3 regions of the Ensifer sp. 22521 genome follow, and region 2 is predicted to be linked to each of the others. Evidence: riboswitches for the same ligand, from Rfam matches in the RefSeq annotation. Region 2 holds a riboswitch; each other region holds the start of a gene.
The links. Region 2 has a riboswitch for cobalamin ahead of ACTJKE_RS25615 (DUF1636 family protein). Riboswitches for the same ligand answer to the same signal wherever they lie in the genome.

Region 1: it holds a riboswitch for cobalamin, as region 2 does, so the genes downstream of both, ACTJKE_RS01070 (aromatic ring-hydroxylating oxygenase subunit alpha) here and ACTJKE_RS25615 (DUF1636 family protein) in region 2, are expected to answer to the same signal.
Region 3: it holds a riboswitch for cobalamin, as region 2 does, so the genes downstream of both, ACTJKE_RS34980 (CbtB domain-containing protein) here and ACTJKE_RS25615 (DUF1636 family protein) in region 2, are expected to answer to the same signal.

What each region holds. Positions count from the first base shown of each region.
Region 1 is NZ_JBQENM010000001.1:231,032-237,650, reverse strand. It holds gene ACTJKE_RS01075 (hybrid-cluster NAD(P)-dependent oxidoreductase) at 1-51, opposite strand, end outside; gene ACTJKE_RS01070 (aromatic ring-hydroxylating oxygenase subunit alpha) at 53-1,297, opposite strand; cobalamin riboswitch at 1,402-1,610, opposite strand; gene ACTJKE_RS01065 (DUF6656 family protein) at 1,924-2,523, shown strand; gene ACTJKE_RS01060 (L-threonylcarbamoyladenylate synthase) at 2,603-3,577, shown strand; gene ACTJKE_RS01055 (FAD-binding oxidoreductase) at 3,722-5,155, shown strand; gene ACTJKE_RS01050 (DUF1217 domain-containing protein) at 5,226-6,619, opposite strand, start outside.
Region 2 is NZ_JBQENM010000019.1:114,809-121,427, forward strand. It holds gene ACTJKE_RS25590 (mechanosensitive ion channel domain-containing protein) at 1-519, opposite strand, end outside; gene ACTJKE_RS25595 (DUF924 family protein) at 646-1,206, opposite strand; gene ACTJKE_RS25600 (FecCD family ABC transporter permease) at 1,332-2,399, opposite strand; gene ACTJKE_RS25605 (ABC transporter substrate-binding protein) at 2,403-3,356, opposite strand; gene ACTJKE_RS25610 (ABC transporter ATP-binding protein) at 3,353-4,159, opposite strand; gene ACTJKE_RS25615 (DUF1636 family protein) at 4,236-4,649, opposite strand; cobalamin riboswitch at 4,755-4,970, opposite strand; gene ACTJKE_RS25620 (DUF1330 domain-containing protein) at 5,186-5,479, shown strand; gene aspT (aspartate-alanine antiporter) at 6,000-6,619, shown strand, end outside.
Region 3 is NZ_JBQENM010000045.1:17,046-23,664, reverse strand. It holds gene ACTJKE_RS35000 (SRPBCC family protein) at 1-366, shown strand, start outside; gene ACTJKE_RS34995 (anthrone oxygenase family protein) at 435-914, opposite strand; gene ACTJKE_RS34990 (NAD(P)H-binding protein) at 911-1,741, opposite strand; gene ACTJKE_RS34985 (TetR family transcriptional regulator) at 1,845-2,537, shown strand; cobalamin riboswitch at 2,536-2,798, shown strand; gene ACTJKE_RS34980 (CbtB domain-containing protein) at 2,841-3,017, shown strand; gene ACTJKE_RS34975 (CbtA family protein) at 3,212-4,009, shown strand; gene ACTJKE_RS34970 ((2Fe-2S)-binding protein) at 4,060-4,908, opposite strand; gene ACTJKE_RS34965 (glucoamylase family protein) at 4,905-6,212, opposite strand; gene ACTJKE_RS34960 (DUF1194 domain-containing protein) at 6,370-6,619, shown strand, end outside.

The sequences.
Region 1 (6,619 bases), on a different contig from region 2:
GATCCAGACATGCAGTTCGTCGAAATGATGGAAGGAGGACGCCATCTGCATGTCAGGCGACCTTTGAGAGCGGAGCCGCATCGCCCTGCAGGCGCTGCTCCATGAACTTGCAGTACCATTCGACGAACTGCATCACGCCACCCTCGTGCTCCGGCGAATACGGACCGGGCTCATAGGCCGGCGAGCGGATGCCGAAGGCATTTTCCTCGACGATCTGGCGATCCTGGTCGTTGGTCTCGGTCCAGACATGAGTCAGATCCTCGAGCGTGTAGTCGACACCTTCGACCGCGTCCTTGTGGACCAGCCACTTCGTTGTCACCTGCGTGAGTTCCGGCCCCAGCGGCAACACGCGGAAGGTGATGGCGTGATCCGAAAGCACGTGGTTCCAGGTCGTCGGGTAGTGGAACATCAGGAGCGTGCCGATCTGCTTCTGCCTGACATCGGCCGACAGCGCCCTTTTTACGGCGGGCGCACCCGACATGGTGTAGCTTTCGGCATTATCGACCAGCGGCATGCGCGCGGCGCGGAACTGGCCGGTCGGCGACATCCGGAACTCGCTCGGCAGGCCCTCGGCCTCGCACTTCGCCCAATGGGCGGCAATCACCGGATCGTCCTTGGCGCCCTGCACCCCGGTCGCGGTCGGCGCTTCCGGATAGGTCCGGCAGAGTTCGGGGTGATTGGCGGCGCAGTGGTAGCACTCGCGGTTGTTCTCCCAAACGAGCTTCCAGTTGCCCTTTTCGATGATGGTGCTTTCGAAGGCGACCTTGGTCTCTCCCAGCCGGTGCGGCGCGAGGTAGGGGAATGCCAGCTCGCGGAAGGCGGCGAAATCCGCCGGCGTCTCCGACAGGTTGATGAAGATGTAGCCGCCGACCGTTTCGCAATGGATCTGCTTCAGGCTGTGGGCAGCCTTGTCGAAGTCCTCGCCCATCTGGCGCGCAAAGAGCAGCGAGCCGTCGAGCTCATAGGTCCATTGATGATAGGGACAGACGAGCTTCGCCGAAGAGCCCTTGTGCTGCGTGCAGACGCGGGAGCCGCGGTGGCGGCAGGAGTTGTGGAGCGCGCGGATCGTGCCCTGGCGATCGCGGGTGATGACGACCGGATAGTCGCCGACCTGGACGGTGAAATAGTTGCCGGCCCGCGGGATTTCGCAATCGTGGCCGATGAACAGCCAATCCCGATACCAGATGTTTTCCAGGTCCTGCCGGTAATAGTCGGGGTCGATGTAGAAGGCCCGATCGAGGCTGTAGCCGTCACGCCGGCCCTTCAGCTTGCGAAGCATATCGGTCTTGGTATCCATGTCCTGTCCTCATGCGCCATGTTTCGGAGAGGCAGGACAGGAACCCGCACGGGCGCGCACCCATGCGTCTTAGGCTCCGATCCGGCTGCCCGCCGCAACCCGTTACGGTTATGTCTGTCAAGGCTGGTTTCCGGGCTCAGGAGCCGTCCTTCGAAGGACCAGCCCGGCGCCTTCCCGGACGGAAAACCGTCCAGTGGCCTTTTGCCGAGGCTTTCGCTCCACCACCGTTGCGGGGGCAGCGCCGGGATTTGACCGGCTTCCCAATTCTCCGCCTTCCCCTTTGGAAGACGACACCTTGAGTAAGGATATGTAAGCGCGGAAGGCGCCTCGGCAGGCGCCGGATAGCGACATTCAATTCCAGAATGACGACACGATCGAAACCGCCTTCTGGAAACGGAATCGAGAATTTTTCACTTTATAAACATATAGATAGATCAAAAATTTGGCAGATGCCGTCTTTTGTGACTGACATGACGCAGACACAGGAAGGCTTCGCCCGTTTGCGACATTCCCATGAATGTGCAGGGGCATCTTCCGCGAACGAAAGGAAATCCTTCATTAACCATAAGCCACTAGGCTTGCCGGCGGACGAAGATGTCCGGCAGGCAGATGGCACACTGACGATCATGGCAAAGTTCAGATATTACGACGCTGCGGCCGAGAAGCCGCCGGCGGTCATGCCGAAGACGGCCGTTCACACCGAGTTTCTGCGCACCGGCAGGATCAACCGCCGGCAATGGCTGCCGAGCGAGCGACGGTATCTGAGCTACGAAGAAGTCGCGGACAGGACCGGCAAGAAGCTCGCGACCGCCGGTGACACGACGCACAAGCGGATCAACGGCTTTCATGCCTCGATCCAGTTTCCCAAGCTGATTTTTCACCGCACGCTCGTCGGCAAGCCGCATCTCGGCTATTGCCATGTGACGGCGGCGCGGACGGCGGTCACGCCTTCCAAGGACATCACCTGGTCGTTCTACTTCGCCAATTTCTTCAGCGACCTTGGTGATGAGACGCATTTCTTCGACCGTATCCAGAGCGGCTATTCCCGCATGTATTTCGCGGTCGCGATCGAGCCGAACGCCGAAGACGGACAGATGGTCATCAACCGCAACGTCCGCGACAACGGGCTCCTCTTCCGCACGGACGACCCCAAGGTTGCTCTCAAGAACGTGCTGATGCTGGGTGCCCGGGACTCCGCGCTGCGCCGCATCATCCGCAGTCTCTGAGGCAGCAACCGAACGCCCCCAAAAAAATCGTTCTGTTTTCCCGGCACGTCCGTTAAGGAAGCGTCGGAAAGGAAACGGCATGGCAGAGATCATCGACACAGGCAGGGAACCGGACCGCGCGATCGAACGCGCCTGCGCCGTTCTTGCCGAAGGCGAACCGGTCGCCATTCCCACCGAAACCGTCTATGGCCTTGCCGCCGACGCCACCAATCCCGATGCGATCAGCCGCATCTACGAGATGAAGGGCCGGCCGCGCTTCAATCCGCTGATCTCGCATGTCTCCGACATGGCGATGGCCGAGGCCCATGTGCGCTTCGACCCGATTTCCCGACGCCTGGCGGAAACCTTCTGGCCCGGACCCCTGACGCTGATCTTGCCGCAGCGGCCCGATAGCAGCGTGCATGCGCTGGCCTCGGCCGGCCTCGACACGCTTGGCATCCGCATGCCCGACGGCTTTTCGCGCCGGGTGATCGCCCGCTTCGGGCGGCCGCTCGCAGCGCCCAGCGCCAACACCTCGGGCAAGATCAGCCCGACCAGTGCGGTCCATGTCGATGCGGATCTCGGCGAAAAGCTGAAACTGATCCTCGACGCAGGCCCGGCCGAAATCGGCTTGGAGTCCACGATCATCAAGGTCGATGGCGACGAGATCCGGCTGCTCCGCCCCGGCGGCCTCGATGCCGCAGAAATCGAGCGCCTGCTCGATCGTCCGGTGATCCGACCGGAAACGGCGGGAGCAACGATCGAGGCGCCGGGCATGCTGGCCTCCCACTACGCGCCCGGCGCGGCCGTCAGGCTCGATGTTGCCGATGTGCGTGCGGGCGAGGCCTTGATCCGCTTCGGCGGCGGCCGGATCGCCGGCGAGGAACAGGCGGCCATCGTTCTCGATCTCAGCCCGACCGGAAATCTTCACGAAGCGGCAGCCAATCTCTTCGACTACATGAAGCGGGCCGACGCCAGTGGCGCTGCGACGATCGCCTTCGGGCCGATCCCTTCGGAAGGATTGGGAGAAGCGATCATCGACCGGCTGCAGCGTGCGGCGGCGCCGCGAGGGTGAGATCGCGTGCGGCTTCTCCTCCGCACCCCGCCCTCACCGGACGGCCGCGATTGCGGTTATGATCGCAGCCGATAGGAACCGAGGATCGTGTCTTCAGATCGACCGATCCGATAGCGCGCTCAAGCGCAGTGCGAAGGCAGACTCATGACGACCCTTCCCTCTCCTGAACTCATCGCCTCCTTCGTCGAGATCGTCGGCAGCGCCAATGCGCTCACCGCCGAAGCGGACAAGGCGCGCTATCTCGTCGAATCCCGCGGGCTCTTTCGCGGCACGACGCCGATGGTGCTTCGCCCCGGTTCGGTCGACGAAGTCTCTCGCATCATGAAACTCGCCAGCGCGACCCGCACCGCGATCGTACCGCAGGGCGGCAACACCGGCCACGTGGCCGGACAGATCCCGCGGGAAGGCAAAGCGGACATCGTGCTTTCGCTCGAACGGCTGAACCGGATTCGCGACGTGGATCCGGTCGGCAACGTGATCGTCGCGGACGCCGGATGCATTCTCGCCGACATCCAGAAGGCAGCGGACGATCACAATCGCCTGTTCCCGCTGTCGCTCGGATCGGAAGGCTCCGCGCGTATCGGCGGCAATCTCTCCACCAATGCCGGCGGCACGGCGGTGCTCGCCTATGGCAACATGCGCCAGCTCTGCCTCGGCCTCGAGGTCGTGTTGCCAACCGGCGAAATTTGGGACGGGCTGCGCCGGCTGAAGAAGGACAATACCGGCTACGACCTGCGCGACCTCTTCATCGGCGCCGAGGGCACGCTCGGCGTCATCACCGGCGCGGTGCTCAAGCTATTCCCGAAACCGCTTGGACATCAGGTAGCCTTCGCCGGTGTCGGCAGTGTGGAGCATGCGCTCGCTCTCTTCGAAAAGGCCGCCAGCCTTTGCGGGCCGGCGCTGACCGGCTTCGAGCTGATGCCGCGCCTCGGCGTCGAATTCACGACGAAACATATTCCCGGCGTTCGCGACCCGATGGACACCGTCCATCCTTGGTACGCGCTGATCGACATCTCGACCTCGGATTCGGCCGAAAGCGCCGAGCGCATGGTCAACGACCTCCTGGAACAGGGCTTTGCCGCCGGTCTCGTCGAAAACGCCGTGATCGCCGCCAACGAGACGCAAGGCAAGGCGCTGTGGCATGTGCGCGAAAGCATGTCGCCGGCGCAGAAACCCGAGGGCGGCTCGATCAAGCACGACGTCTCAGTGCCCGTTTCCAGCATTCCTGCGTTTATGAAGGAGGCGGACGCCGCCGTCATGAAGGCGATCCCAGGCGCGCGCATCTGCTCTTTCGGCCACATGGGCGACGGCAACATCCACTACAACATTTCGCAGCCGGTCGGCGCCGACAAGCAGGCCTTCCTCGATCGCTGGCGCGAGATCAACGCGATCGTGCACGGTATCGTTCTGAGATATAACGGCTCGATCTCGGCCGAACACGGCATAGGCCAGCTGAAGCGCGACGAGCTCGCAGAAATCCGCGCACCGATCGAGATCGAGCTGATGCAACGGATCAAGCACGCCTTCGATCCGGCGGGCATCATGAACCCTGACAAGGTGCTGCGCGCCGACCGGTGAAGCGGGCAGTCTTCTGCGGCAGGCTTAAGCACCTGCCGCAAAGGGCTCGCTGCACTTTACGCAACCTGACTCAGCGACCGCCTGCGCGCAACTGCGAGAGAGACAGGAGCGTCTCGGCGCTGACGCCGCCTCCGCCGCTACCGCTGAGGATCGCCAGCCCCGGTGATACGTCCGTGTTGTTTTCGACGTCATAAAGTGCCGTGAACCGCTGCAGGAGCTTCTCGAGCTTCCCGGGATCCTGCAGATCCTTGATGTTGACGACGCGCTCGATATAGGCGGCCTGCGCCTCGATCTTGGCGTTCTGCAGCCCCTCCGGCATGCTGTAGGCCGTCTTGATAACCTGGAACAGGGCGGTCTCGGCCAGGATGTCGTAAGCCGTGTTGATCTCCGGGGCCTTGCGCTTGAAATAGAGCGCCAGGCGAACGCCGCCGTTGTCGGCGCCTTCGGACTCCTCGAGCGACTGATTGAGATAGAGGTCGACCGTGGTGATCAATCCGCGCCGGGTCTGGATCTGGCCGGCCTCGCCCCGGACGATCTTGCCGTCTGTGTCGAAGTTGAAGGAGGCGACGATCCCGCGGTACTTCAGCCCGTTCGGATCGGTATTGATGAAGCTCTTGGGATCGTCCAGGTTGGACGTGAACATGTCCTTGAGGTATTCGGTCTTGACCGTTCCCGGATCGATGCCGGACCCGACGAGCACGAAATCGACCAGCCGCCGGTTCGCCAGGAAGGCGTCGAGCGTCTCGATCTTCTCGATCTCGGCCGTGTAGTACTTGGCTTCCTCCTGCGCCTTGACCTTGGCGACCTTCTTCTCTTCATCCGTGCCGAACCGGGACTTGGCGATCACATAGGCCTTGGCCGTATTCATGATGTCGGCTTCGCTCTGCGCCAACTTTGGTGCGCCGAGCGTGCCGTCCGGATTGAAGTTGAATGCCTTTACCAGCTTGACGTAGCGCTCATCGCGCAGCGTGTTGGCATAGCTTCTGGGATCGTTGAGGTCGCTGGTCAGAATCCGCTTCAGCGTTCGGCTGCTCAGATCCTCATTATCGAGGCCGAAGGCGCGCAGCATGAATTTCTTCATGTCATTGTTGGCGAGCAACTCGTCGACCGATTTCATCGTGCCGATCAGGAGTTTGAAGCGTTTGACCAGCGCTTCGTCCTCGGCATCACTCTTGTCGTTGTAGCGCACCATGTAGCCGTCGGACGTCGTCTTCATCTGGTCCGCATCCTGCGCGGTCTTGCCGGCTGGCAGCGTACCGTCAGTCTGGAAGTTGAAGGCGGCAAGCATCTTCTTGTAGGCGGCGTTGTATTCGCCGCCATATTTGTTGACGTAGCTCTCCGGGTCGTTGATGTCGCTGGTGAGGATGTTTTCGACCGTAGAGGGCATCGTCGTCGCGGACGGCAAGCCGAAGGCGGTGATGATGTAGTTGAGCAGGCGGTTATCGGCGATCAGGTCCGAGACCT
Region 2 (6,619 bases):
CCGGGTCGAGACCGACACGCCGATGATCTGCTTGGCGAGCGCGTCGACCTGAACCTTGAGGTCGGCAAGCACGATGTCGTCGTCCTTGGCCTTGTCGACGAGGTCCGTCAGCCGCTTGAGATCCTCGGCGGCCTTGGAAAGCTGATCGGCCGCCTGGCTCTGGGCCGGCGGCGTGGCATCCTCCGGAACCGCCTCGCCGGCCGGCGGGGTTGCCGTCTGCGCCGGCTGAACCGCCGTCGCGGCCGGCTGGGTGGCAGCGCCGGGTGTCGCGCCGCCGGGTGCCGCGCCTTTGTCAGCGGGCTGCGCACCATCCTGCGCGGGTGCCGCCGCCTTGCCGGCTGGTTGCGTTGCGGTCTGGGCCGGCTGAGCCGGCGTCGCCTTCTGCTCTGGCTGAGTTGCGCTCTGAGCCGTACCTTGTGCCGGTTGCGTCGTGCCTTGCGCCATGACCGGGCCGGCGGCGGCAAGCGCCAGCAGGCAGACGAGAATGGCAGGCAATTTTCCGACAGAACGCAATTTCATGATCCTTGCAGGTTGAGACCATGGTGCGGAATCGCGTCAGTGGTCGTCACAATGCGGTGTGAATACGAAAGACGGCGGAAAGATGCAAAAGACGCCGCCAATTGCGCTCCACCGCCGGATTTTTCGTCAGAAACCGGCGCCGGGCTGTGCCAGATAGGCAAGCTCGGCGTCTGTCGATACGCGGGCCAGGAGGGCATTTCGGTGCGGGAAGCGGCCGAATTGTTCGATCACCTCGCGGTGGCGGATGGCATAGTCGAGATAGTCGGCATCGCCGAGTTCGGTGAAAAGCTTCACCGACATGGTCTGGTCGGTCAGGTTTTCCGAATGCTCGAACGGCAGATAGACGAAGGCGCGCGCTTCCGGCTTGATCGCCATGTCGGCACCGATGCCGACGGCAAGCTTCGCCTCGTGCAGTGCCAGGCAATCGGTCGCGAAGGCAAGCGGCGTGCCGCGATACATGTTGCGCGGCATCTGGTCGAGCAGGATGATCGCCGCCAGCCGGTTCTCCGGCGTTGCCCGCCAGATCTCGCTGACCCCGCGGGCAAGCGCCAGGTGCGATGCCTGGAAACGACGAATGCAGGCCTTATCCAGTTCGCCGCTCATCGTGAACCAGTCGTCATAGGTGAGCTCGCCGAACCAGAAATTCAAAACGTCATCCGGCGTGCAGATTTCAACTTCGTTCGTCATTTGCTCCCTCGCACCGCTCTTCTGCCGGTCCTGCCCCTTTCAAGGCCTGATCGGCAGCCATGCATGCGCTAAAACATAGGCGCGAACCGGCCCATTTCCATGCATGCCCAATGTCGATACACGCCTTACGCGCGCCGCGTGAGGATGGCAACAAAGGCGATGCCGCCGACAATGCCGGTAACGACGCCGATCGGCATGTCCTCCGGCGCCATGATGACGCGGGCGACGAGGTCGGCCATGATCAGCGTCAAGGCGCCAAAGAAGGCCGAGAGCGGGATGACCCGCACATTGTCGCTGCCAGCGAAAAGCCGCACGAAGTGCGGCACCATCAGCCCGACGAAGCCGATCGCTCCGGAAAAGGCCACCATGACCCCGGTCAGGAGCGCAGTGACGACGAAGAGCGTCAGACGGAAGCGGCGCACGGGAATGCCGAGCGTCATCGCCGTCTCGTCGCCCATGGCAAGCGCGTTGATCTCCCGCGACCGGACGACCAGCCAGCCGAGCGAGACTGACAGCACGAGCGCCGGATAGATGAGATGCGGCCATTGCGCCAGGCCAAGGCCTCCGAGCATCCAGAAGATCACCGTGTGCGTCGCCCGCGGATCCCCCAGGAAGATCATGAGATTGCCGATCGACGTCAGCACGAAGGCGACGGCGACGCCGGCAAGCACCAGGCGATCGGCACTGGTGCCTAGAGCGCGGGAAACGAAGGCGACCAGTACGGTTGCCAGCAGCGCGCCGCCAAAGGCAAAGAGCGGCACCGTGAGAAGACCGAGGATCATTCCGGTGTGGAGCAGTGCGACAATCGCCCCGAGCGCGCCACCCGAGGAGACGCCAAGCAGATGCGGATCGGCAAGCGGATTGCGCGTGACCGATTGCAGCACCGCACCCGTCAGCGCCAATCCGGCGCCGACAAGCCCCGCCAGCATGACCCGCGGCAGGCGCACGTCCCAGACGATGCTTTCACGCCCCGCCGACCAGAAGGCCTCGACGCTGCCGGGCGCGAGCTTGCTTGCGACGATCGACCAGACGGTGGTGACCGGGATCGGCGCCGAGCCGAGCGACACGCCCGCGGTCACGGTCAGGAGAAGCAGCAGCAACGCCGCAAACACCCCGACCCCGCCGCGGATCACCCGAACGGGAACAACCCGCGAAACGGCAGCGGGACCAGGCGACGTATCCTCAGCCAGCATCGGTTACAGGCCCTCGCCGTGAAAGACCTTGGCGAGCCGGGCGATGGCGTCGATGTTGCGCGGCCCCGGCGTCGCCTCGACATAATCGAGCACCACGAAGCGGTCGTTTTTCACCGCATCGATAGTGGCGAAGGCCGGATTGTTCTTCATGAAGGCGATCTTGTCCTCGGCTTTCACCTCGCCGTAGTTGACGATCACCACGACCTCCGGATTGCGATCGATCACCGGCTCCCAGGAGACCTCCACCCAGCTCTTGTCGACGTCGTCCATGATGTTGGCGCCACCGGCCGCCTCGATCATCGCCGTCGGGATGCCGAAGCGGCCTGATGTGAAGGGCTTTTCCTCGCCGGAATCATAGACGAAGACGCGCGTCGGCTTTTCACGGCCGGCATTTGCCTCGGTGATCGCGGCCAGTTGGCGGCGGTAGCCGTCGACCAGCGCCTCGGCGCGATCCTCGACCCCGAAGATGCGGCCGAGGTTGAGGAGATCGACGAACATGTCGTCCATCGTAGGCTTTTCCCTGGCCATGACATGGATGCAGGATTCGGTCAGTTCGTAGACGCCGATCTTGAACGGCGCCAAGGTCTCGGGCGTCACCTCGCCGCCGACCTTCATGCCGTAGTTCCAGCCGGCGAAGAAGAAATCGGCGTCGGCGTTGAGGAGCACTTCCTTGGTCGGATATTTCTCCGCAAGCTCCGGCAGTTCCTTCACACCTTCGCGCAGCTTTTCATCCAGCGTCTTCCAGCCGGAAACGCCGGTGTAGCCGACCATGTGGTCCTGCAGCTTCAGCGCCAGCATCATCTCGATCAGATTGACGTCGTTGGCGATCGCCCGCTTCGGCGCAGCATCGAAGGTCACCTCGCGGTTGCAGCTCTTGACGGTAACCGGATAGGCGAGCGCCGGCACAGCAGTGGCGATGAGAAACAGGAAGGCAGAGGAGGCAATGTTGATCTTCATGAAATGGATCCCTGTCGAGGAAGTGAAAAGGAGAAACGGGCGGTGCCGGCAACGGCGGTGCTGTGGGCGGTGGCGGTGACACCGAAGGCGGAGGACAGCGCCCGCGGGCTCAGCACCGCGTCGGGTGTGCCAAAGGCGATGAGCCGCCCCGCCGTCACGATCGCCACGTCAGTCGCGAATTCGGCGGCGAGATTGATGTCGTGCAGCGTCGATACGATCGTCAGCTTCAACGTCTGCAACAGCTCGAGGATTTCGAGCTGGTGGCGGATGTCGAGATGGTTGGTCGGCTCATCGAGGATGATGATGCGCGGCTCCTGGGCAAGCGCCCGGGCAATCAGCACCCGCTGTTTCTCGCCGCCCGAGAGCGTCGAGAACTGGCGGCCGGCCAGATGGGCGAGATCGAGATGGGAGAGTGCATGCTGCACCCGCTCGCGGTCGGTGTCCGTCCAGCCGTTGAGCCCCTCCCGCCGCGGGATGCGGCCCATCATCACCACGTCGCGCACGCTGAAGGGAAAATCGCCGGGCATTTCCTGAAGCACGACGGCGATCGTTTTCGCCGCTTCGCGCGCCGAAATCGACCACAGGTCGACGCCGTCGACCTCGATGCGGCCCGCATTCGGCTGCACCGCCCGGTAAAGGCAGCGTAAGAGCGAGGTCTTGCCGGCCCCGTTCGGCCCGAGGATCGCAAGCCGGCTGCCCGCCTCGATCGCGAAGTCCATGTCGTCGACCAGGGTCAGCCCCGGGCGCGGCCCCCAGCAAAGCCCCTTAACGCGAAGGGCGGCTCCTGTTGCGGTGCAGGTCATGGTCTGATCCCACCCCGGCAGCGCCACGCGTCCATCCCCGACGCACCAAACGCGCTTGAGCGCATGCGTGTCGCGCTCATTGGAAATGGCCCGCAACGTCTTCGGAGACGAGCATGGCCGCCGGGATGCGGGCGAGCGTCTTGCCCTTCAGCCCGCGCGGCCGTTCGGCAGCCCGCGTCATGCCGTCGCCGCGCTCCACATAGGTGGCGGCAAAGCGGACGAGATCGTCGATGTCCTCTTCCGGCGAAATGTCGCCAAAGAGATAGGTCGCCTTGCCCGTCGCCTGGAAGGCGATGGTGCAGGGGCGCGTACATGCCGCCATGCAGACCGTGCCGGCAATCGAGAAATCACGATCGAGCGGCTCGCCGAGCGCGGCAATGCTGCGGTTAAGACGCTTTATCAGCTCGGCGCCCGGCATGCAGGGGCCGCCGGTAAAACGGCAATCGGTGCAGACCGTTATCTTATGCTGTCGGGAAGTCGGCTCAGCCATTTTCTCTCTCCGCCGGACTGACGGCAAGAGATGGCGAAGCGGTAGGATGACGGATGACCGTCGCGCGAAAGCCAGTTCTTTTCCATCGGAACACCCCGTCCGTTGTGGTTGATCGGTTCGATGGCAGGTCTCCTGGCTCGCGGGTCGCGGCGCATCCACGTCTTCCCGGCCATTGGCCAGTGACATGGTGTGAATGCGCTGTCCGCTCACAGTTGCGGGGGCAGCCACGGTTTCGGTCCCGTCAGGGTCGTCCGTTCCGTGTTCCCTTTTCAGCCGCCTCCGCATTGTCGCGGACGCAGCACCATCGCGCTCTTCCTCGCATGAATCGGCAGCGGATACAACCGATGGGGTCGGGCGGCCGGGATCTATCAACATGCGGCGTTTCGTCATATACTGACTGTTATAAAATAACATAACAACAATCAACAAGGTAATGATCCTAAGTCACCCTGCCGGCCGCCGCGGGCGAGAGTCTCGCCTGACGGCGACGACCGGCGTATCCTTGCTCCTTGGCTTGTCGGGAAAGGAGCTCTGCCATGGCTGCCTATTTGATCGCCGATGTCGATATCACCGATGCAGCGACCTTCGAGGAATACAAAAGAGAGGTGCCGGCGACGGAGGCCCGCTATGGCGGGCGCTATCTCGGCCGCGGTGGCGCAACCCGGGTGCTTGAAGGCGACTGGGAACCGCACCGGCTCGTCATCCTCGAGTTCCCGGACATGCAAGCCTTGCTCTCCTGGTACCAATCGCCGGAGTATCAGCGCCTGAAGACGATCCGTGAGCGCTGTGCCAGGACACGGATCATAGCACTCGAAGGCGTCGCCATCTGAAGCGGAGCGCAAGACTGGCCGCAATTGCCGGCCTTGCTCGTGAAACGAACGGATGAGCGCCCCCGTCACTTCAAGCTTCGCGGCGCGCGGATGAAGCAACTGCGGGGCATGTGCTCCGGGTCCATCGACATGCGGCGTTTCGTCATGTCCATCCGTTATGCGATAACATAAAAATACAACGCCAGAGTTGAATAGCCGGCGAAATCCGCCGTGGTGGGACCGTGTACCTTCATCGGGACCGGCGCGCCGCCACCCTCTCGAACTTGCCTTCGCACGACCGCCCGGCCCGACGCTTTCGGACCGGTGCCGCGCAGCGCTCATCAGCCCCCACTGCGCGCAAAAGCCGGAAATTTAACGTACGTTACGCTCACGTAACCCCAAGGCCGTTGAGAAAATCAGCAGCCGAAGCGACAATTGCCAAAGCTAGGATTGGGCATCCACAAGCCACCGATAAAATCAACTTAGCCGCGCAGGTCCCGAAATGAAGTGATGGCAACGCAACTTTCTAAAGGGGATGGCAGTGAATCCAATTGACTTCTTCGTCGAGACGCTTCGGACCTATCCTCCGGTCGCTGTCTTCCTCGCCCTCGGCATCGGTTTCCTGATCGGACCCATCAAGGTCGCGGGGTTCAATCTCGGAAACGTCACCGCCACGCTCCTGGCGGGCGTCCTCATCGGGCAGCTGGGCGTCCAGGTTTCCGGTGATCTGAAGTCCACCTTGTTCCTGATCTTCCTGTTCGCCGTCGGCTACGGTGTCGGCCCGCAATTCGTGCGCGGCTTGAGCACCGATGGGCCGAAACAGATCGCGTTTGCGCTGTCTGTCCTGGTGCTGTGCCTCATCGTTCCCTATCTCTGCGCGCTGATCGCTGGGCTTCCGCTTGGCTACGGCGCCGGCATGTATGCCGGCTCGCAGACGATCTCGGCGGCGATCGGCGTTGCGACCGACCAGATCAATTCGCTCGGGCTGACGCCGGAGCAGGCCAAGACCTTTGCCGACCAGATTCCGATTGCCTATGCGGTCACCTACATCTGGGGCACGATCGGCTCTGCCATCATCCTCGCCCAGCTTGGCCCAAAACTTCTAGGCATCGATCTTCCGGCGGCCTGCAAGGAGTATGAGGCCAAGCTCGGCGGCGGCAC
Region 3 (6,619 bases), on a different contig from region 2:
CATTCGGAACTGACGACAGAGGATGATCGACCGCCGAAAAAATACGCCGATCACGCCGGCGAGGTTCGCAAGCACGGGCATGTGCTCGCCTGGGAGCCACCGCGCCTGCTCGCCTATAGCTGGGACGAAGGCACGGATACGCCCTCCGAGGTCCGCTTCGAACTCAGCCCGCGCGGCGACAAGGTGCTGCTGATCGTCACCCATACCCGGATCGCCAACCGCGGCATCATGACGAGCTTCTCCGCCGGCTGGCACGTGCATCTCGACCTGTTGCGCGACCTTTTGGAAGGAGAGCAGCCTGCAGCCTTCTGGAGCAAGTTTGCTGAGCTTGAAGAGCAGTACGACGCGCGCATCCCCAAGCGCTGACCGCCCGAGGTGACGAGACCTCAGAAGGGTGCACCGGCAAGGAATGACGGCCTTGCCGGCGCTTTTTGTCAAGTGCGGGCGAAACCGAGGATGAAGAGCGCCAGCGAACCGATCGATGCGAAGGTGCGAACGTGGTTCCACCAGACCCAGTCGGTGAGATAGCGCTCACGCCAGAGGTCGATTGCAGCTTGCCCGGGTGCAGCGGCCCCAAGTGCGTCGTTCATCGGCACGTTGAAGACGATCGTCACCAGAAGCACGCCGACGACATAGGCCAGGCCGCCCGCGGCCAGCAGCCATCGGCCCTCGCCACCCGAAATGAACGCGACGACGATCAGCGCCAGGCCGAGCAGCGCCGTGCCCATGAAGGCGCTGAGGAAGATCGGGTTCTGGATGACGACATTGATGGCGTTCATCGCGGCGATCCCCTGCTCCGGCGGCAGCCGCGACAAGGCTTGCATGATGCAGACCGAAAAGATGAAGAACAGCCCGGCCATCAGGCCGGAACCGATCGCGGCGGCAAACGCCAGAGCGGGGATCAGCGGGATCATGCGGCAATACTCCAAACGCCAGTTGCTGCGGTTTCCCGGGCGTAAGTTGCAAAGTCGCGCGGCCGCCGCCCAAGCACGCGCTCGACGTCGGACGTCACACTCGAATTGCGCCCGTCGAGCACCGAGGTGAAGAGATAGCGGATGAGTTCGACATAGTCATCAGGCACGCCGTCAGCCTGCAATTGCGCGGCGAAGTCGGCAACCGGAATGGCCTGATAGGAGATCGGACGTTTGGCCGCGGCAGCGATCTCGGCCACGGCTTCGGCAAAGGTCATCAGCCTTGGACCGGTCAGAGAATAGACCTTGCCGACATGATCATCGTCGAGAAGCGCTTCAACCGCGACGTCAGCGATGTCGTCGCAGCTGACGAAAGGCTCGGTGACTGTATCCACGGGCAGGAAGACCGAACCGCTTGAGACCCCCTCGGCCAGGAAGCCTTCGTTGAAGTTTTCGAAGAACCAGCTCCCCCGAATGATCGTCCAGTCGGCGCCGGAGGCCTGCAGCGCGCGCTCGGCCGCTTCCGCCTCGTCCTCGCCGCGCCCCGACAGAAGCACCAGCCGCCTGATGCCCGCGCCGACGGCAAGGTTTGAGAACTTGCGGATGGTCTCGACAGAGCCCGGCACCGCCAGATCGGGCTGGTAGCAGACATAGATGCGATCGACATTTTCGAGCACAGGCGCCCAGGTCGCCTCGTCCGTCCAGTCGAAGGACGGTGATGCCGAACGGGCGCCGATGCGCACCGCAACACCCCGCTCTTGAAGGCGCTCAGCCACCCGCCGCCCCGTCTTGCCGGTACCGCCCAAAACCAGTGTGACTTTCTGAGACATCGTTTCCTCCTAAGGTTCATCAACAAACATGAGCATCTCTCACATTTGCAAATGTGATAAATCCTCGTATTTTAAGAGTCAAGCCAAAATGTGAGCATCACTCATGATTACAGAAACAAGCCCATCCGCGGTCCCCGCCGAAGACGAGACTGCGCTGCGCCGGACACCCAGCCAGAAACGCAGCCGCGAGCGCGTCGAACAAATCCTTGCCTGCGCGACGGCGCTCATTCAGGAAAAGGGCAGCGACGCCATGCGGATGAGCGAAGTCGCTGAAAAGGCTGGAATTTCGATCGGCTCGCTCTACCAGTACTTCCCTGACAAGGCGGCGATCGTGCGCACGCTGGCCGAGCGCTACAATGCCGTGTGCAACGAGTGCATCGCCGCCGAACTTGCCAAGGTCACATCGCTCGCGGAACTACGCGACGCTTTCTGTGTGCTGTTCGACATCTACTACGACATGTTCCTGGCCGAGCCTGTGATGCGCGACATCTGGTCGGCAATGCAGGCCGACAAGGCGCTGCGCGAGATCGATCTTCTGCAAAGCCGCGCCGGCGGAAAACTTCTTGCCGATGTCTGGGCTAGGCTTGTGCCCGAAGCGCCGCGCGAAACCATTGATAGCGCCGCTTTCCTGATCATGCATCTCGGCGATTGCACCATGCGGCTTGCCGTGTCGGTCGATCGCACCGAGGGCGACCGCATCGTCGAGGCCTACAAGCAGATGATCCTCCGCGATTTTGTCGCTGATGAAGCGGCGGGCGGCGCAGGCTCAATTGACAACTCCATGACACGCTCCTAATCATCTGGGATCGATTGGTTCCCGGGACACGAACGTGTTTCGGGAGTAAACGGGAACGTGACGGATGGACCCATGCTGGGCATTCACATCACGGCCGACCCCGCGACTGTAGAGCGACGTCGATCTGCCATTCCGGAGCGATCCGGAAGAAGCCACTGGAAGAGACCACGAGAGGGTGGTCGATCTGGGAAGGCGAGGCAGATCCAGGGCTTCCCGCCCAGCGCCGTGAGCCAGGAAACCTGCCACTCGATACGGGCATAGGGCCCACACCGGGAATTTCCCGATGCCATCACGGAGGTTGTCATGGCTACGTCTACTGTTTCGAGCATTCCGCTCTCCCTCAGCGATCGTCTGACCGCTGGCGTCATCGCGCTCTTCATCGGCGCATTCCTCGTCTTCGGCGCCGGCCTTGCCAACTCGGCAGTGCTGCACGACACCGCGCACGACACCCGCCACTCCTACGGCTTCCCCTGCCACTAAGACGATGTTCCGGAACGTAACTCACGTTCCGCATCGAAGTGTCTGCGGACATGAACGCATCCGGCCTGTGCCGGATGTCGGTGTTTGTGCATGCCGGTTCGTCCGGCGCGCAACGGCCGTCCGCATGACAGAACGGGAAGGCTTGCAAACCACGCCGCAGCGCGTGGCTTTTGCCGTTATCGAGGGAATTCAAGATGATTGTCAGAACGCTTCTGGCCGCGATCGTGGCTGGACTGATTGCCGGTGTCTTCATGACCGGCGCCCAGGAATTTCGGGTAACCCCGCTGATCCTGCATGCGGAGGAATTCGAAGGCGAGGCTCCGGCCGCAACCGAACAGCCCGCTGCACAGCCTGGAACGACGCAACCCGCCGCCGAGGGCCATGACCAGCATTCGTCGCTGAAGGCGGTCTCACCGCTTTCCGCCATGCTCGATGCCCTGTCGCCGATCACGCCAGCCTATGCGCATGAGGGCGAACACGAGGAAGGCGGCATCATGTTCGGTATGAGCCGGTTCTCCGGCACACTCATTGCCAACCTCGTCACCGGCTCCGGCTTCGGCCTGCTCCTGGCCGGCGTCAGCCTGGTGATCGGTTACCCGATCACGCTCCGGAACGGCGCGCTCTGGGGCGCCTGCGGCTGGCTCGCCGTGCACATGCTGCCGGCAATCGGCCTGCCGCCGGAACTGCCGGGTTTCCCGGCCGCCGAACTCGGCGACCGCCAGACCTGGTGGCTGGCAACCGTCGCCCTCTCCGCAGTCGGTCTCTATCTCGTCGTCCTGCGCGAGGAGATCGTCTCCAAGGTCGCAGGCCTGGTGCTGATCGCAGCACCCCATGTCTACGGCGCGCCGCAGCCGGTCGATATTACGAGCAACGTTCCGGCCGTACTCGGCGCCGAGTTTGCGGTTGCCGCACTCGCCACCACGCTCGCCTTCTGGATCGTGCTTGGCGTCGTCTCCGGCTTCATCAACGAGCGTTTCGCGAGAGCAAACTGATCCGGCCGATCACGCCCCCCCATGGGCACCTGAACAAACGACGGCGGGGTTCAGGCCCCGCCGTTTTGCATGAGATGCGCGGCCAGCCGCGCGCGGCGATCGTCCGGCTCCAGCAGGACGCAGGTATCGCAGAAGCTGCCACCCTCCGTTTGGAAGTAGAGGCAACAGCCGCAACGGATCCGATATTGGCGCGACAGTTGCGCGCCGCTTGCCGGATCGACCGCGGAGATCTCCTCGTAGCAGAGCTCTTCCGAGAACAACCGCGAGCCCCGCCGCTTGACGATCGCAAGCGCCTCGGCCATGCCGCGCGCCTCGTCACCGATCGCGCGACCGATCTCCAGGAACGCTCCGGCAAGGGAATCCGCTGCCAGCCGCCACTGCGCCCCGGAAGAAAGCCCGGTGCGCTTTTTCAGGACCGCGATGACCGGCGCCAGATGGGCCGTGAAGCCGCGCTCGAAAGCGCTGATGCCTTCGGCATGCTGCGGCCCTTCCGCCACACCGAGGCGGAAATGATAACGCTTGCCGGCAACTTCCCGATCTTGGTGAAGGCGGGTCCACTCTTCGAAGCGAAGCCCGGCGATCTGCGCCTGAAGACCCGCGCCAAGATAGAGCGCGCCGAGAACCACACTCAGCTGGCGGCTGTAGAAGGCGATCAGATGTGCCGCCCGAATCCGGTCCGTCATGCCGATTGCGAAAAAGTCCTGATAGGCAAGGCTCTGCTCGATCCCGGTCCCACCAGCGGCCCAGAAGGCGGCCGGTGCGCTGAAGGCACTGTCCGCCGGCCCGAGCGAGACACCGGCGTCGGGGAACTGCGCGTGCAACCGCTCGACCACTGCCAGCGCCTGCGGCGGATATCCCTCGACCGTCCGCGCCATCCGCTGGTGATTTCTCGAATTCATGCCGTCTCCGTCGCCAGCCAGCCGCCCTCATATCCCGCGCGCTCAAGACCGCGCCGGATCGCCGGCAGGCTGCGTGTCAGCTCCCAGACGAAGCCGCTCCGCCAATTCTCGATCATCATCACGACGAGCCCCTGGTCAAGGCCGACGACACGCTCGTCGATCCAACCCGCAGGCCCCTCGCCAGCAAGGCTCGGATTGAACCCGCCCGGAAAGCGCCCTTCCTTCAGAAGCCCGGGATAGCCGGCCGCGACATGGCCGAGGGCCGATAGGGACGCATCCGGATCGAAAGGCAGACAGGCCGCTGCAGCCCAGGGCACGAGCGTGCCGTCATCCGGACCGAAGGGTGCGCCGCGGTTGACGTAGCCCAAAAGCCGCTGCCAGCGTCCGTCCTTGAGGCGCAGCCGGCCGCGTGGCGCATGGCAGGCACTGATCCCCCAGAGGCGTTCGCCATAGCCGGCGAAGCCACCGGGATTTCGCCACGCATGGTCGCGCTGCAGCGCGATGGCGCGCCGGGTATTCTCGAAGTAATCCGTCCCCCTTTCGCGCATCGGCCGATCGCCGAGACCGCGAAGGTCAAGCCAGGCCTGCGGGAACAGGTGGATGAACAGCGGGGCCGCATGGAGATGGGGCCCGCCGTCAGCCGCGATCCAGTCGTAACCCTCCGTAAAGGCGGCGTAGTGCTCCGGCTCGATCGCATGATCGGGCGCCCCGAGCGCCAGCACATAGAGCAGCAGCGCCTCGCTGTACCCGCGCCAGCGATGCTTCAGGAACCGGCCGGGCGGGCGCCAGCCCATCGTCAGTGTGTCACTCCGGTTCAACGCCCAGCGCCAATCCACGCGAGCATAGAGCCTTTCGGCGAGCGTGCGGATCTCGCATTCCCCCGTGTCCTCGCCGGAGAAATAAGCGGAGGTGGTCAGGCATCCGGCGATCAGCAGCGCCGTGTCGACGGTCGAGAGTTCGCTGCGCCAGGTGCGCTCGCCGGTCCGCATATCGAGAAAGTGATAGTAAAAGCCGCGATAGCCGCTCGCCCGCTGGTCGCGCGACTGCGGGCTCTCGGCCAGGAAGCGCAGCGTGGTCAACACCCGCCCGATCGCCTCGCGGCGCGAAATCCACCCGCGCTCGACGCCGATGGGATAACAGGAAAGGCCGAAACCGGTCGCCGCAATACTCGACGGCGCGCCCGGCAGCGACGTGTCCGCGATCAATCCGGTGGCCGGATCGGCGTGATCGAGGAAGTATCTGAACGCCGCCTTCTGCAGGCCATCGGTTTGAAATAGCCCGGCATTTTCCGTCTGTTTCAGCATTCCGCCCTTCCGGACCCTGGCCCCAGTCACAAGTACTTCTGGGCTAACGCCGGCAAATCACTCTTTGTTGAAGGCCAGCTACACCCAAATAGTCGCCGAAATCCAATCCTGTGTTACATTCTTCTAATCTGACCGCGCGCAATGACTGGTTGAAGCGATGTTGAGCGTGTTGGCGTTGATCCTCTCATTGAGTGGTGGCCCGAGCCCATCGACCGCCGCGTCGACGGATGTCGATGTCGAACTGATCCTGGCCGTCGACATGTCCGGCTCGATGGATCTGGACGAGGCGCGCATCCAGCGCGCCGGTTACGTGGAGGCGCTCCGGCACCGCGATTTCCTCGATGCGGTCGCAAGCGGGCAACTGGGCAAGATCGCCATCGGCTATTTCGAATGGGCCGGAACGGTTA